2 regions of the Acinetobacter sp. CY05 genome follow, and region 2 is predicted to be linked to the other one. Evidence: riboswitches for the same ligand, from Rfam matches in the RefSeq annotation. Region 2 holds a riboswitch; the other holds the start of a gene.
What was found. A riboswitch is a leader RNA that binds a small molecule or an ion and turns the genes downstream of it on or off. The one in region 2 is predicted to bind glycine.

Region 1: it holds a riboswitch for glycine, as region 2 does, so the genes downstream of both, AC5YCD_RS08935 (D-amino acid dehydrogenase) here and AC5YCD_RS07765 (D-amino acid dehydrogenase) in region 2, are expected to answer to the same signal.

The regions. Positions count from the first base shown of each region.
Region 1 is NZ_JCAKMW010000010.1:68,308-74,408, reverse strand. Features, by position in the region: gene eno (phosphopyruvate hydratase) at 1-59, shown strand, start outside; gene AC5YCD_RS08955 (septum formation initiator family protein) at 73-471, shown strand; gene ispD (2-C-methyl-D-erythritol 4-phosphate cytidylyltransferase) at 428-1,153, shown strand; gene rodA (rod shape-determining protein RodA) at 1,260-2,393, shown strand; gene AC5YCD_RS08940 (hypothetical protein) at 2,429-3,193, opposite strand; glycine riboswitch at 3,314-3,397, shown strand; gene AC5YCD_RS08935 (D-amino acid dehydrogenase) at 3,520-4,767, shown strand; gene AC5YCD_RS08930 (A1S_1983 family putative colistin resistance protein) at 4,788-5,423, opposite strand; gene ispF (2-C-methyl-D-erythritol 2,4-cyclodiphosphate synthase) at 5,524-6,015, shown strand; gene AC5YCD_RS08920 (protein tyrosine phosphatase family protein) at 6,003-6,101, opposite strand, start outside.
Region 2 is NZ_JCAKMW010000007.1:47,574-53,674, forward strand. Features, by position in the region: gene AC5YCD_RS07755 (malate synthase G) at 1-2,144, opposite strand, end outside; gene AC5YCD_RS07760 (hypothetical protein) at 2,226-2,348, opposite strand; gene AC5YCD_RS07765 (D-amino acid dehydrogenase) at 2,373-3,599, opposite strand; glycine riboswitch at 3,705-3,791, opposite strand; partial or broken gene AC5YCD_RS07770 (amino acid transporter) at 4,061-4,284, opposite strand; gene AC5YCD_RS07775 (zinc-dependent alcohol dehydrogenase family protein) at 4,591-5,655, shown strand; gene zigA (zinc metallochaperone GTPase ZigA) at 6,048-6,101, shown strand, end outside.

The DNA.
Region 1 (6,101 bases), on a different contig from region 2:
TCGAAGAGTTGACTCAAGTTGTATATCGCGGTAAAGCTGAGTTTAAAGGTTTAAACTAAGCGACATATGTCAATGTTAAATGTATTCGACTCGACCTCGAGTAAAGTACTGTTGGGCCTTGCGATCATTTTGATCGCAGGGTTTCAATATAAGTATTGGTTAGGTGATGGTGGTCATCACGAACACTTGCAACTAATGCAAAAGATTCAACAACAAGTCGAAGATAATGACGAGCTAAAAGAACGTAATCGTGTCCTTGCAGCCGAAGTTTATGATTTAAAAAATGGCGTTGAAGCGATAGAAGAACATGCACGCCTCGATTTAGGTTTAATTAAACCCAATGAAACCTTTGTACAAATGAGTACCATTAGTACCCAGTACAAGCCGATTTATCTTGATCCTAATGCTAAAGTAGATCCTCGTACCAATGAAGAAGACAGCCCAATCCCTGAACAACCCATTACCCCTTAAATTGTGGTTGGTTATTCCGGCAGCAGGCTCGGGAAGTCGTTTTTCTAAAACTGAGCTCAAACAGTATCAAATGATTCAAGGGCAGACTGTACTTGAACATACGGTTGCGCGTTTGAATCAACTACCCCTACAGGGTTATGTATTGGCGATTTCTGCCCAAGATCATGTTGCAGCAAGCTTAGCATTGTCGAATAAACACAAAGCCCATTTTTGTCAAGGTGGTAACGAACGGGTTGATTCAGTACTCAATGCCTTAAAATATTTAACAGAGATTGCTGAGCCTGATGATTGGGTTTTGGTACATGATGCGGCACGTCCTTGCGTTAGTTTTTCTGCACTACAGGCCTTAGTTGAACGTGCCAGTCAAACAGGGCATAGTGCAATTTTGGCCATTCCTGTACGTGATACCTTAAAGCGGGTCGTAACAGGTGATCAAATTCAACAAACCGTAGACCGCAGCCAGTTATGGCAAGCACAAACCCCACAATTGGCCCAATTAGCGCTCCTCAAGTCAGCCATTGAACAGGCGCTACACGATCAAATCAATATTACAGATGAGGCCAGCGCCTTAGAACATGCAGGGCATTGTGTAGAAGTGGTACAGAGCCGTGCGGATAATTTAAAAATTACTTATCCGGATGATTTAGAGTTAGCACGTTTGATCTTAAATGCTCAGCAATAACAGCCAATTATCATTTAAAACTCAAACTACAGAGTAAAAGTGTTTAATCCTTAACACTTTAATCTTATAATTTTTGCCTTGTCTTTTTTCTGTTAAAGCCCTTGCAATGATTCCCTCTCAACAGTATCGCTTTTTACGTCATGGAGTTCGTGACGGCTTAAGCATGAAAAGTGATTCCTCACGTTGGACCAAGTTGCACCTTGATCCTTGGTTATTGTGTTTTTTATTGCTCAATTCTGCCTTAGGTCTGTGTGTGGTCTATAGTGCCTCGCAAGATAGTGCCATGGTAATGCGTCAAGCCATTAGTTTTGGGATAGGCTTTATTTTACTGTTTACTTTGGCACAAATTCCACCCAAAGTTTATCAAGCGGTCAGTCCTTATTTCTATCTGATTTCGTTGGTGCTCCTGGTTTTGGTACTATTTATTGGTGAGCGGCGTTTAGGGGCAAAACGCTGGATTAGTTTGCCGGGCATTGGCAGTATGCAACCGAGTGAATTTATGAAATTTGCGATGCCTTTAATGATGGCATGGTATTTCTCCTTGCGTCCATTTCCACCTAAATTCCGCCATATTGTGGTTGCTATGCTAATTTTGCTGGTGCCTTTTATTTTGGTGGTCTTACAACCCGATCTGAATATTGGTTTGATTATTCCGGGTATTTTTGTGCTGTTTTTAAGTGGTATGTCTTGGAAACTGATTGGCGGTGCTATAGGTGCATTGCTGGTAGCAGCCCCTGCCTTATGGATGTTTTTTTTACAAGACTATCAAAAGAAACGAATTTTAACCTTATTTGATCCTGAGTCTGATGCATTAGGGGCAGGTTGGAATATTATTCAATCTAAAATTGCCATTGGTTCTGGTGGCTTAAGTGGTAAGGGTTACTTAGAGGGTACTCAGTCGCATTTAGGTTATTTACCTGAGCACCATACTGACTTTATTATGTCAACCTTTGCTGAAGAGTTTGGTTTTATCGGGGTATTTGCCTTAATTTGCTTATATGCCGCGATTATTTTTCGTTGCTTAATCATTGGTTTAAACAGTTTTCATAATTTTGGTAAGTTATATGCCGGTACAGTGGGCTTAACGATCTTCTTCTTTGTGTTTCTAAACTCAGGCATGGTGAGCGGTATTTTGCCCGTTACAGGTGACCCTTTACCCTTTATGAGTTATGGCGGGACAGCCGTAATTTCTTTAATGGCCAGTATGGGGATTGTGATGTCAGTACACACCCATCGTTAAATCAAAAAGCCTCAATATGAGGCTTTTTTCATGTATTAAATTTGTAGCTGCTGCATTTGTTGTATTAACTTTGCTTTGACTTGTTCAATTTTAATGGGATCTGTTGCGCGTGACAGTTCAGCTTGGGCTTTTTTCCCTAAAAAATATTGAATCCGCTCACTATTGGCACCAGATGGGTGAGGAAAACCCTGTAAAATCTGCTGCTTTTTTAAATAGCCTAAGTTAGCTAGATGAGAGAGTACATGCGCCACACTTTGACCGAGCGGAATATAAACAGCATTGGGTAACACTTTTAACTGTGGCAGAAAGTACTGTTCAAGCTGTTGATATAAAAAATCATTTTTGAGTATATGAGGACTCGTGCCATTATAATTTTGACAATTGATAAAAATAGCGTGCGGTAAGACAGCGCTCATATTTACTAAATGCTGTGCTTCATTAAATAATGCGGCGGTTGAGTTCAGCTGTAACTTTTGCTGTAAACCAAGATGATCTAAAATTTGAATTAAGTTGCGGCGAATTGGACCACTAAAGGCACCTTGCTGTTTGGCATATGCCAAAACTTGATCATCGTTTAAACCTTGAGCAAGCGCTTGTTGTACAGCCTGTATGGCATTTTGCCATTGTAATCGCCCCGGGGTAATCCCGAGCAACACCACTTTAGCCTGTGTATTGATATACTCAAAGGGAGTGTAATAACTGCTGATTTTAGCTTGATGTGCTAACTGTAACAGATCAGTGTGTAGCAGTTGCTCTAAAGGATAGTGTTGAAATAAAGTTTTATAGTGCTGAAACAACATTAGTATTTTTCCTAAAAAAATTGATTTCATTTGAATTTAAAATTTTTTATATGACGCTGCAAAATGTGAACAAATTTTATGCTTGGCTTGGTATAAAAATTGCTCATAATGATTGATCTACTACAGCTTGTAGGAGAGAGACATCAGTCCGCCGAAGGAGCAACACCCCAGGAAACTCTCAGGCAAAAGGACTACAAGCTGCTATCACATTCTGGAGAGAAGTTAGGCTCGACTTAACTCACCGAAGGGGTAAAGCTCTCAGGTAAACATGACAGATGGGGAGAAAATGAAATGCAAAATAATAATAACATTTCAAGGAGCCTGTTATGCGCCATATTCTTGTCATTGGAGCAGGTATCACCGGTGTGACCTCTGCCTATGAGTTAGTGAAACTCGGTTATCAGGTCACTGTCATTGATAAACATCTCTATCCTGCCATGGAAACTTCATTTGCCAATGGTGGGCAACTGTCCGCCTGTAATGCGGAAGTATGGAACCAAAAAGCCACAGTATTAAAAGGTTTAAAATGGATGTCGCAAAAAACTGCGCCCTTATTATTAAATCCTTCATTTGATTTACATAAATATGCTTGGTTAATCGAATTTTTAGGTAATATCAAACACTATGAAGCCAATACGCGTGATACGGTTAAAATGGCACTCTTGGCACGGCAGCGTTTATTTGCCATTGCTAAACAAGAACAAATCGACTTTAACCTAGAAAAACGTGGCATTTTACATTTTTATCATACTCAACACGACTATCAAGTGGCCATGCGTGTCAACGATTTACTCTGTACAGGCGGGTTGGAGCGTCATGCGGTCACCTTAGAGGAAATAAAAACTATTGAACCCAGCTTAACTGGCAATTATTACGGCGGATTTTACTGTCCAGGAGATGCCACAGGTGATATCCATAAATTCACCATGGGATTAGCTCAAGCGACAAAAAAATACGGGGTAGATTACCTATTTGCTAAGGAAGTCACCCAGATGCAGCCACATGCCACAGGGGTAAGGGTTGAATATCGCGCCAGTCAAGAAAATATGCACTCTGATGCAGCAGTCATTGAGGAAATGCAGGTGGATGCAGTCTTAGTCTGCGGCGGGGTGGGCAGCTATCATCTGGCACGTATGCTCGGTGATCGCGTGAATGTTTATCCCGTTAAAGGCTATTCTATTACTGTGAATTTAAATGACAGTCATAGTCAAAGCCATGCACCTTGGGTCAGTTTACTCGATGAAAGTGCTAAAATTGTCACATCACGTTTGGGGGTAGATCGCTTACGTGTCGCCGGTACAGCAGAATTTAATGGCTATAACCGTGATATTCGTGCTGATCGTATTCAACCACTGATTGATTGGGTGAATCGTAACTTTCGTGTGTGTACCGAAAGTGTAGTGCCCTGGGCAGGACTGCGACCGATGATGCCTAATATGATGCCTGTGGTGGGACGTGGGAAACGCGAGCGTATTTTTTATAATACTGGTCATGGCCATTTAGGATGGACCTTATCTGCCGCTACAGCGGTGATGGTCAGTCAAGCTATTGCCCGTCAACATCCAACAGAATAAGCCAGTGTATACTGGCTTTTTTAATCGTAGAGTCTATATACGCCGCTAAAGCGTTCACAGCCTTGTTGCTGAGTCTTCACCACTAAAATAGCTTTAGAGTAGGCAAAAGAATATTTGCAATCATGTTCATTATCAATAATTTGGGTTTTTTCTTGGGGGGTAGTATACGCCAAAAAATTGATCGTTTGGGTTTCTACACGATTATTAGGATTACGATAGGCAATGCCTTCAATTTTAATACTGTCTTTACCCAATTGATGCAGTTTTAAATGCACAGGCTGTGCCGAAATCTGACCTTGTTCAAATTTTAAATAATGTTGGGTAAGGGTTTGATTGAGTGAAATATATAAATTTAAATCATCTACACGCTGTTCAATTTGCTGGCGATAACAGCGAGTTTGTTTACATTGCTGGCTACGCTTGAGCCATAATTTTTGGGTATCTTGCAGTAAACGAATGGGTGCATCACTAACCAATAATGCAGTCAGATAATGATTGTTGAGCTTTTCTCTAGATTCTTGTAAGCCGCTTGCACAAATCCCTGGGCGATGGTGGTCCTGACATTCAATCACGCTTGCCGTGGCAAATGTTGAGCAACAGGCTAAAGCTACAAGGCCCAGTGTTTTAATAAGATTGTTATCAGTATTTTGCCACATGATCGCTTATACTTTGTCGAGATTGTGCTGCTTGCTAATATAGCGAAATCAAAAGCATGAATACAACATTTCTAAGATTTATTTGTTTGGGAGAACAAGCATGATGCCACACATTCGAATTGGTCAAGGTATTGACGTACACGCCTTTGAAGAAGGTGATTTTGTGACTTTGGCTGGCATTCAAATTCCCCATAGTCAGGGTTTAAAAGCCCATTCAGATGGTGATGTGGTGTTGCATGCGCTCAGCGACGCCTTATTAGGAGCGCTGGCTTTGGGTGACATCGGGCAGCATTTCCCGGATACCGACCCAAAATTTAAAGGTGCAGACAGTCGGGTATTATTACAGCATGTCTATCAGCTAATTTTAGATCGTGGTTATATCCTCAATAATGCCGATATTACCGTGGCATGTGAACGTCCAAAATTAGCACCACATAATTTAGCCATGCGCCAAAGTATTGCTGATGTTTTAGAGGTAGACGTGAATCAAATTAGCGTTAAGGCCACCACCACGGAAAAATTAGGCTTTACTGGTCGTCAAGAAGGTATTTTATCTACTGCCACGGTGCTGATTAGTCGTCAAGCAAAGTGATCAGCTTTCATCAAAGATAAATTGAGTTCTTGGGTTGCTTTACGACCTTGTAATTGTAAAGTAACCGCATGAATCAAACCGGTCCA
Region 2 (6,101 bases):
ACTTTTAAACGTGCTTCATGCAAAAGCGGTTCGGTGTAACCAGAAGGTTGCAATTGACCTTTGAAAATTAGATCCGACGCTGCCTGAAATGCGATGCTGTGTTCAAAATCATCTGACATCGCACGATACTCAGGATCATCGGCATTTTGTTGATCAACAATTTTCGCCATCCGTTGTAAAGCTGCTGCAACTTCGGCTTGTGTAACCACGCCGTGACAGAGCCAATTGGCAAGATGCTGTGATGAAATACGTAAAGTGGCACGATCTTCCATCAAACCAACATCATCAATATCAGGTACTTTCGAGCATCCAACACCTAAATCCACCCAACGCACCACATAACCTAGAATCCCTTGGCAGTTGTTTTCAATTTCACGGCGTTTTTCTTCAGCACTCCAATTATAATCTAGGGCCAGTGCAGGGCTAAGTAAGTCATCTAAGCTAAGAATAGGCTCATGTTTGAGTTGTTGCTGGCGTTGGCTTACATTCACTTGATGATAATGTAGCGCATGCAACACAGCACCTGTTGGTGAGGGCACCCAAGCACAACTTGCACCAGCGTGTGGATGTTCAGCTTTAGAGTCATACATAGCTTTAAGCAAATCGGTTTTGGCCCACATGCCTTTACCAATTTGGGCTTTACCTTGTAGACCTACTTGTAAGCCAATCATGACATTGCGATTTTCATAGGCATCAAACCATGCTTGGTTTTTAATTTGTGCTTTAGGTAAAAATGCACCTGCATGCATGAGAGTATGAATTTCATCCCCAGTACGGTCCATAAAACCAGTATTGATAAAAATCACGCGATCTTTGGCTTCAGCAATACAATTTTTTAAGTTAACCGAGGTACGACGCTCTTCATCCATAATACCAATTTTCAGTGTTTTTGCAGGAAGATTGAGTGCTTGTTCAACCCGACCAAACAACGCCACCGTAAAGGCCACTTCTTCTGGGCCGTGCATTTTGGGCTTCACAATATACATCGAACCCGTACGCGAGTTGGTGAAAGGGTTTTCACCACGTAGGTCCGTTAAACTGAGTAAAGGTGTAATCAATGCATCCATAATGCCTTCAAAGATTTCCTCACCATTAATTAAAATCGCGGGATTGGTCATCAGGTGTCCAACATTACGTAGCAGCATCAATGAACGTCCTTTTAATACGTGCTGAGTGCCGGATAAATCTTGATAGCTATGATCTTGATTGAGCTGGCGTGTAATGGTTTTACCATTTTTTTCCAGTGTCTCTTGTAAAGTACCGCGCATGAGACCCAACCAGTTACGGTAAGCTTCAACTTTATCCTCAGCATCTACCGCAGACACAGAATCTTCTAAATCCTGAATGGTAGTGACAGCTGCTTCAACTAAAATATCTTTAATACCAGCTAGGTCTTGCTGACCAATAGGATGTTGGTCATCAAATTGAACGATGATATGTAAGCCATTATTCTTGAAAATAATTTCAGATGGTGCATTTGAGTCACCGTTTAATCCTACACATTGACTTGGATCTTTTAAGCCTGTGGTTGTGCCATCTTGTAAGGTTATCGATAGGGCGCCATTTTGGATTGACCATTGTGTAGCTTGATGATAACTCGCATTTTGTAGTGGGAAGGTCTGATCTAAGAAATCTTTGGCAAAAGCAATGACCTTTTCACCACGTAGCGGATTATAGCGTGCAGTTTTTTCACAGCCATCCGTTTCTGCAATCATGTCTGTGCCATAGAGTGCATCATAAAGTGACCCCCAACGTGCATTGGCGGCATTTAAGCTATAACGCGCGTTACGTACAGGAACAACCAGCTGTGGACCGGCAAGCGTAGCGATCTCTTCATCTACATTGGTGGTCGTGACTTGGAAGTCCTCAACCTCTGGCAGTAAATAGCCAATGTCTGTTAAGAAAGCTTTATAAGCATTTAATTCGAAAGTATTGTTGCGATGCCATGTATCAATTTGACTTTGTAGCGCATCGCGTTTGGCCAACAGATCTTTATTCTTTTGGGTAAATTCCAGGGCAATTGTTTCAAAATTTTGCCAATAGGTTTGACTGTCAATCCCAGTGCCGATTAAAGCTTCGTTTTCAATAAAGTCGTAAAGTTCTTTGGCAATCGCTAAGTGACCGTGTTCAGTAAATAATTTCATGTTGTCTATCCTATTTTTTATACACACGACGATCTAAATCGCTGCGCCGTGAGTGATATACTTTTGTGCAGTAGGCAGGTCTTAGATGGATTGCATACTTAAAGCAACCAGTACCGTGATCAGTTGTAAGACACAGACGAGGGCAAATAACTGCCAACCGCGTTTTTTATTTTTTTGCCGTAATTCAGAGACAAAATTTGACATGATTTTAGCCTCCGTAGATACGGATTAAGCAGCAGCCAATACAGTTTGAATTTCATGGCGTATCAAAACTGCTGTGGCAGCAGATAGGGTAAACCCCAAATGGCCATGCCCTGTATTATAAAAGACCCGTGATTGGCAACTGCGTTGTACACGTGGCATCATGTCCGGCATCATTGGACGTAAGCCCGCCCATGAGATCACATTATCTGTGGCAATATCGAAGTTCTTATTGACCCAATCGACCAAAGGCTGAATACGGTCATGGCGGATATCCTTGTTATAGCCATTAAACTCTGCCGTCCCAGCAACACGGAAGCGATCTTTGCCCAAACGTGAAGTGACAATTTTTGCACTTTCATCTAATAGACTCACCCAAGGCGCATTGTTAACACTCTGTTCATCTTGTAAATTGACCGTAATTGAGTAGCCTTTGACTGGATAAATATGAATTTTGTCGCCCAGTTGTTCGCCTAAATGGTAACTATTGACACCACCACAAATCACTACACCATCAAATGTCTGTTGCTGTTGGGCATCTTGTTGGCTGTAGAGAATATCAACCCGATCAAGATGCGGGCTAATATTTAACACATTGGCTCCTAAACAGAACTTCACCCCATATTTTTCACATGCTGCGGCTAGGCCGCGGGTAAATTTATGAATATCACCCGTCGCATCATCTGGTGTATAAAAACCAGCGTAATATTGACCGGTTAAGGTGGGCTCAATGGCCTTAATTTCATCAGGTGTGACTGCATGGCGCTCTAAGCCACCTTTTTGCAGCAACTGATTGACTTTTTTAGCCACCTCAAATTCATATTGATTATGATAAAAATGCAAAATCCCTTTTTTTTCTAAATTAAAATCAAAGCCTTCTTCATCAGCAATGCGAAACATATGCTGACGCGCCTCTAAGGCAAGGCGTACTGTGGCAATGGTATTGTTTTCATAATGTTTAATGTTATTTAAAAATGACACTAACCATGTGTATTTATGCAGATTAAAAGAAGGATTGAGCAGCAATGGCGCGTCTTTTTGCGACATCCACTTTAAGCCTTTAGCGATGGTGGATTTCTGATTCCACACCTCTGCATTACAGGCAGACAATTGACCGCCGTTGGCAAAGGAAGTTTCCATTGCGGGGTAGAGGTTTTTTTCAAAAACAGTGACATCAAAGCCTTGCTTGACAAGTTCATATGCAGTGGTCACACCCGTGATCCCTGCACCAATAATAGCAATATGATGGGTCATATCGTCCTCACTAATTTAGGTGATATCCCATCTGTCCTTGGACCTGAGAGTTTCGGGATTGCCCCTTCCTCCTTCGGTGTGCTGATGCACTCTCCAGATTTTTTATTATGCGTTACAGTCCTTTTGCCTGAGAGTTTCCGGGATGTTGCACCTTCGGCGAATCATTGAAGATTTCTCTCCTGTAACGATTTTTTTATTATGCAATTACGATGCCATCCTTGATTTTAAGTTCCAGAATAAAATAATCGTAATTGAAGCAATGTGCAGCCGTTATTCCTTGTGTGACCGCACTGAAAACAACAGTAGCAAAAATTAATTGCACCATAATGATACATCGTGTTGTTCATCTGTTAAAAAAGGTGAATCATTGATTCACCTCGTTGCATAGATCAAAACACTAGACTGACTTATGTCGAGCTTTAGCTTGAGCAGGTCGGTAAAAGCCAAAATAACCAATGCTTTGGCATTTTAAATTTAGATGCTTGATGCAAGTGAGGTTGCGTTTTGTAATAGCGTAAATAACAACACATAATCAATGCCCAAATACTAATAAATAAAATCACGCATAAAGCACTGGCAAGCGTAAATAGCTCCATAGTATTGGGCACAAATATTGTAAAGCTGCTTTTGATAACTGTCCAAATCGAGCAGGTGCTAAACGATATTGTGATAAACCAAAAAGCATGAATGGTCAGTGATGGCGATATCACACCCAGCTTTGATGGCCTTACAATACATAAAAGCATTTTATTAGCAGCAGGGCATAGCACATCTCATCTCACTATTCCTTCGGTGAGTCAAATTAGTTTGATTGCTCTCTTATCATCATGGTTTATGATGCATAAGCATATGCCAAGAAGATAAATAACTAGGATGAGCTGCTTGTTGTTATCGTTTTCTACACTACAGTCAAATCTTCAAGCACTCATCTGCTGCTACAATAATGTCAAATCCTTGTCAGCTTACAATAGCTTTCATTCAAGATCAGGCGATGTCTAGCCATCAGCGTTATGACAAGAAAAATATTACCCATCAAGAGATAAGTTTTATGCAAGCGATTATTGTTCAACATCCTGCAGGTTTTGATCAGCTACAAGCCGTTGCACTACCTGAAATTTCTGCACCAAACAATGGCGAAATTCAAGTGAGAATTCATGCCAATTCATTAAATTTCCATGATTTGGTGGTTGCACGTGGCGACTTCCCGACTGAAGATGGACGTATTTTAATGTCTGACGGTGCAGGGGTGGTTACAGCCGTTGGTGCGGACGTGACTGAATTTGCAGTGGGGGATCATGTGGTGTCCTGTTTCTTTCCGACTTGGCAAAGCGGCCCTGCCACTTTGTCCGATTTTAAAACTGTACCCGGTGATGGGATAGATGGTTATGCACGTAACATGGTCAATGCACCTGCAACTGCATTTACGCATGCCCCTAAAAATTATAGCCATGAAGAGGCAGCCACCTTAACCACCGCAGGCTTAACGGCTTGGCGCGCGTTGGTTGTGGATGGTCAACTTCAAGCGGGTGATACAGTATTGATCTTAGGTACAGGTGGTGTGTCAATTTTTGCCTTACAAATGGCAAAATCTTTAGGGGCTAAAGTCATTGCAACTACGTCGTCTGAAGAAAAAGCTGAAAAATTACGTGCGCTTGGCGCAGATCATGTGATTAATTATCGTGAAATTCCAAATTGGGGCGATCAAGTTTTAGCACTCACCCAAGGCCAAGGCGCTGATATTGTAGTTGAAGTAGGTGGGCCTGGCACTTTAGCGCAATCTATTCGTGCCTGTAAAATTGGCGGTCATATTGCTTTAATTGGCATTTTAACAGGCTATGCGGGTGAGATTCCAACGGTTGAATTAATGGCGAAACAACTGAGCTTAAAAGGTTTAATTGTCGGCAGCCGTACCCATCAACAAGACATGATTCAGGCGCTAGAAAGCTTTGAATGGAAACCTGTCATCGACTGTGTATTTAATCTTGAAGATTTGGCGAAAGCCTTCCGTTACCAAGAATCTGGTCAGCATTTTGGCAAAATCTGTATTCGCCACTAATACCTCTATGATCTATCTCTTCGTAGAGATAGATCATTTTTCAGTGAGTATATGAAAGGACAAAATAAAATCATTGATTCAACCATGATCTATATTGATTCTTTTAGTAGCTTCCAGATGTTGTCAAAGAAACATACATGGTAGACATCAGCCGTGTTATTCCCCAATTTCTTTTAGCCCCAAGCAAGAAGATCGTGATGTTCATGCTGTGATTTAAGTTTTGCAAGACAGTAAGCCTATAACATGCCATACAGACTGAATCAGTGTTTCATACGACGATTGTCTTGAAAACTTGGATAATTTGTCTATAAATCAAACAAAGTACGCTTTTATTTTGATATGTTATAACATAACATTATTAAACTTTTTTGGGTTAAGAGATCTGAACCAATATGCCTCATCATCCACTGCCTGTGACTGTGTTATCTGGCTTTTTAGGTGCCGGT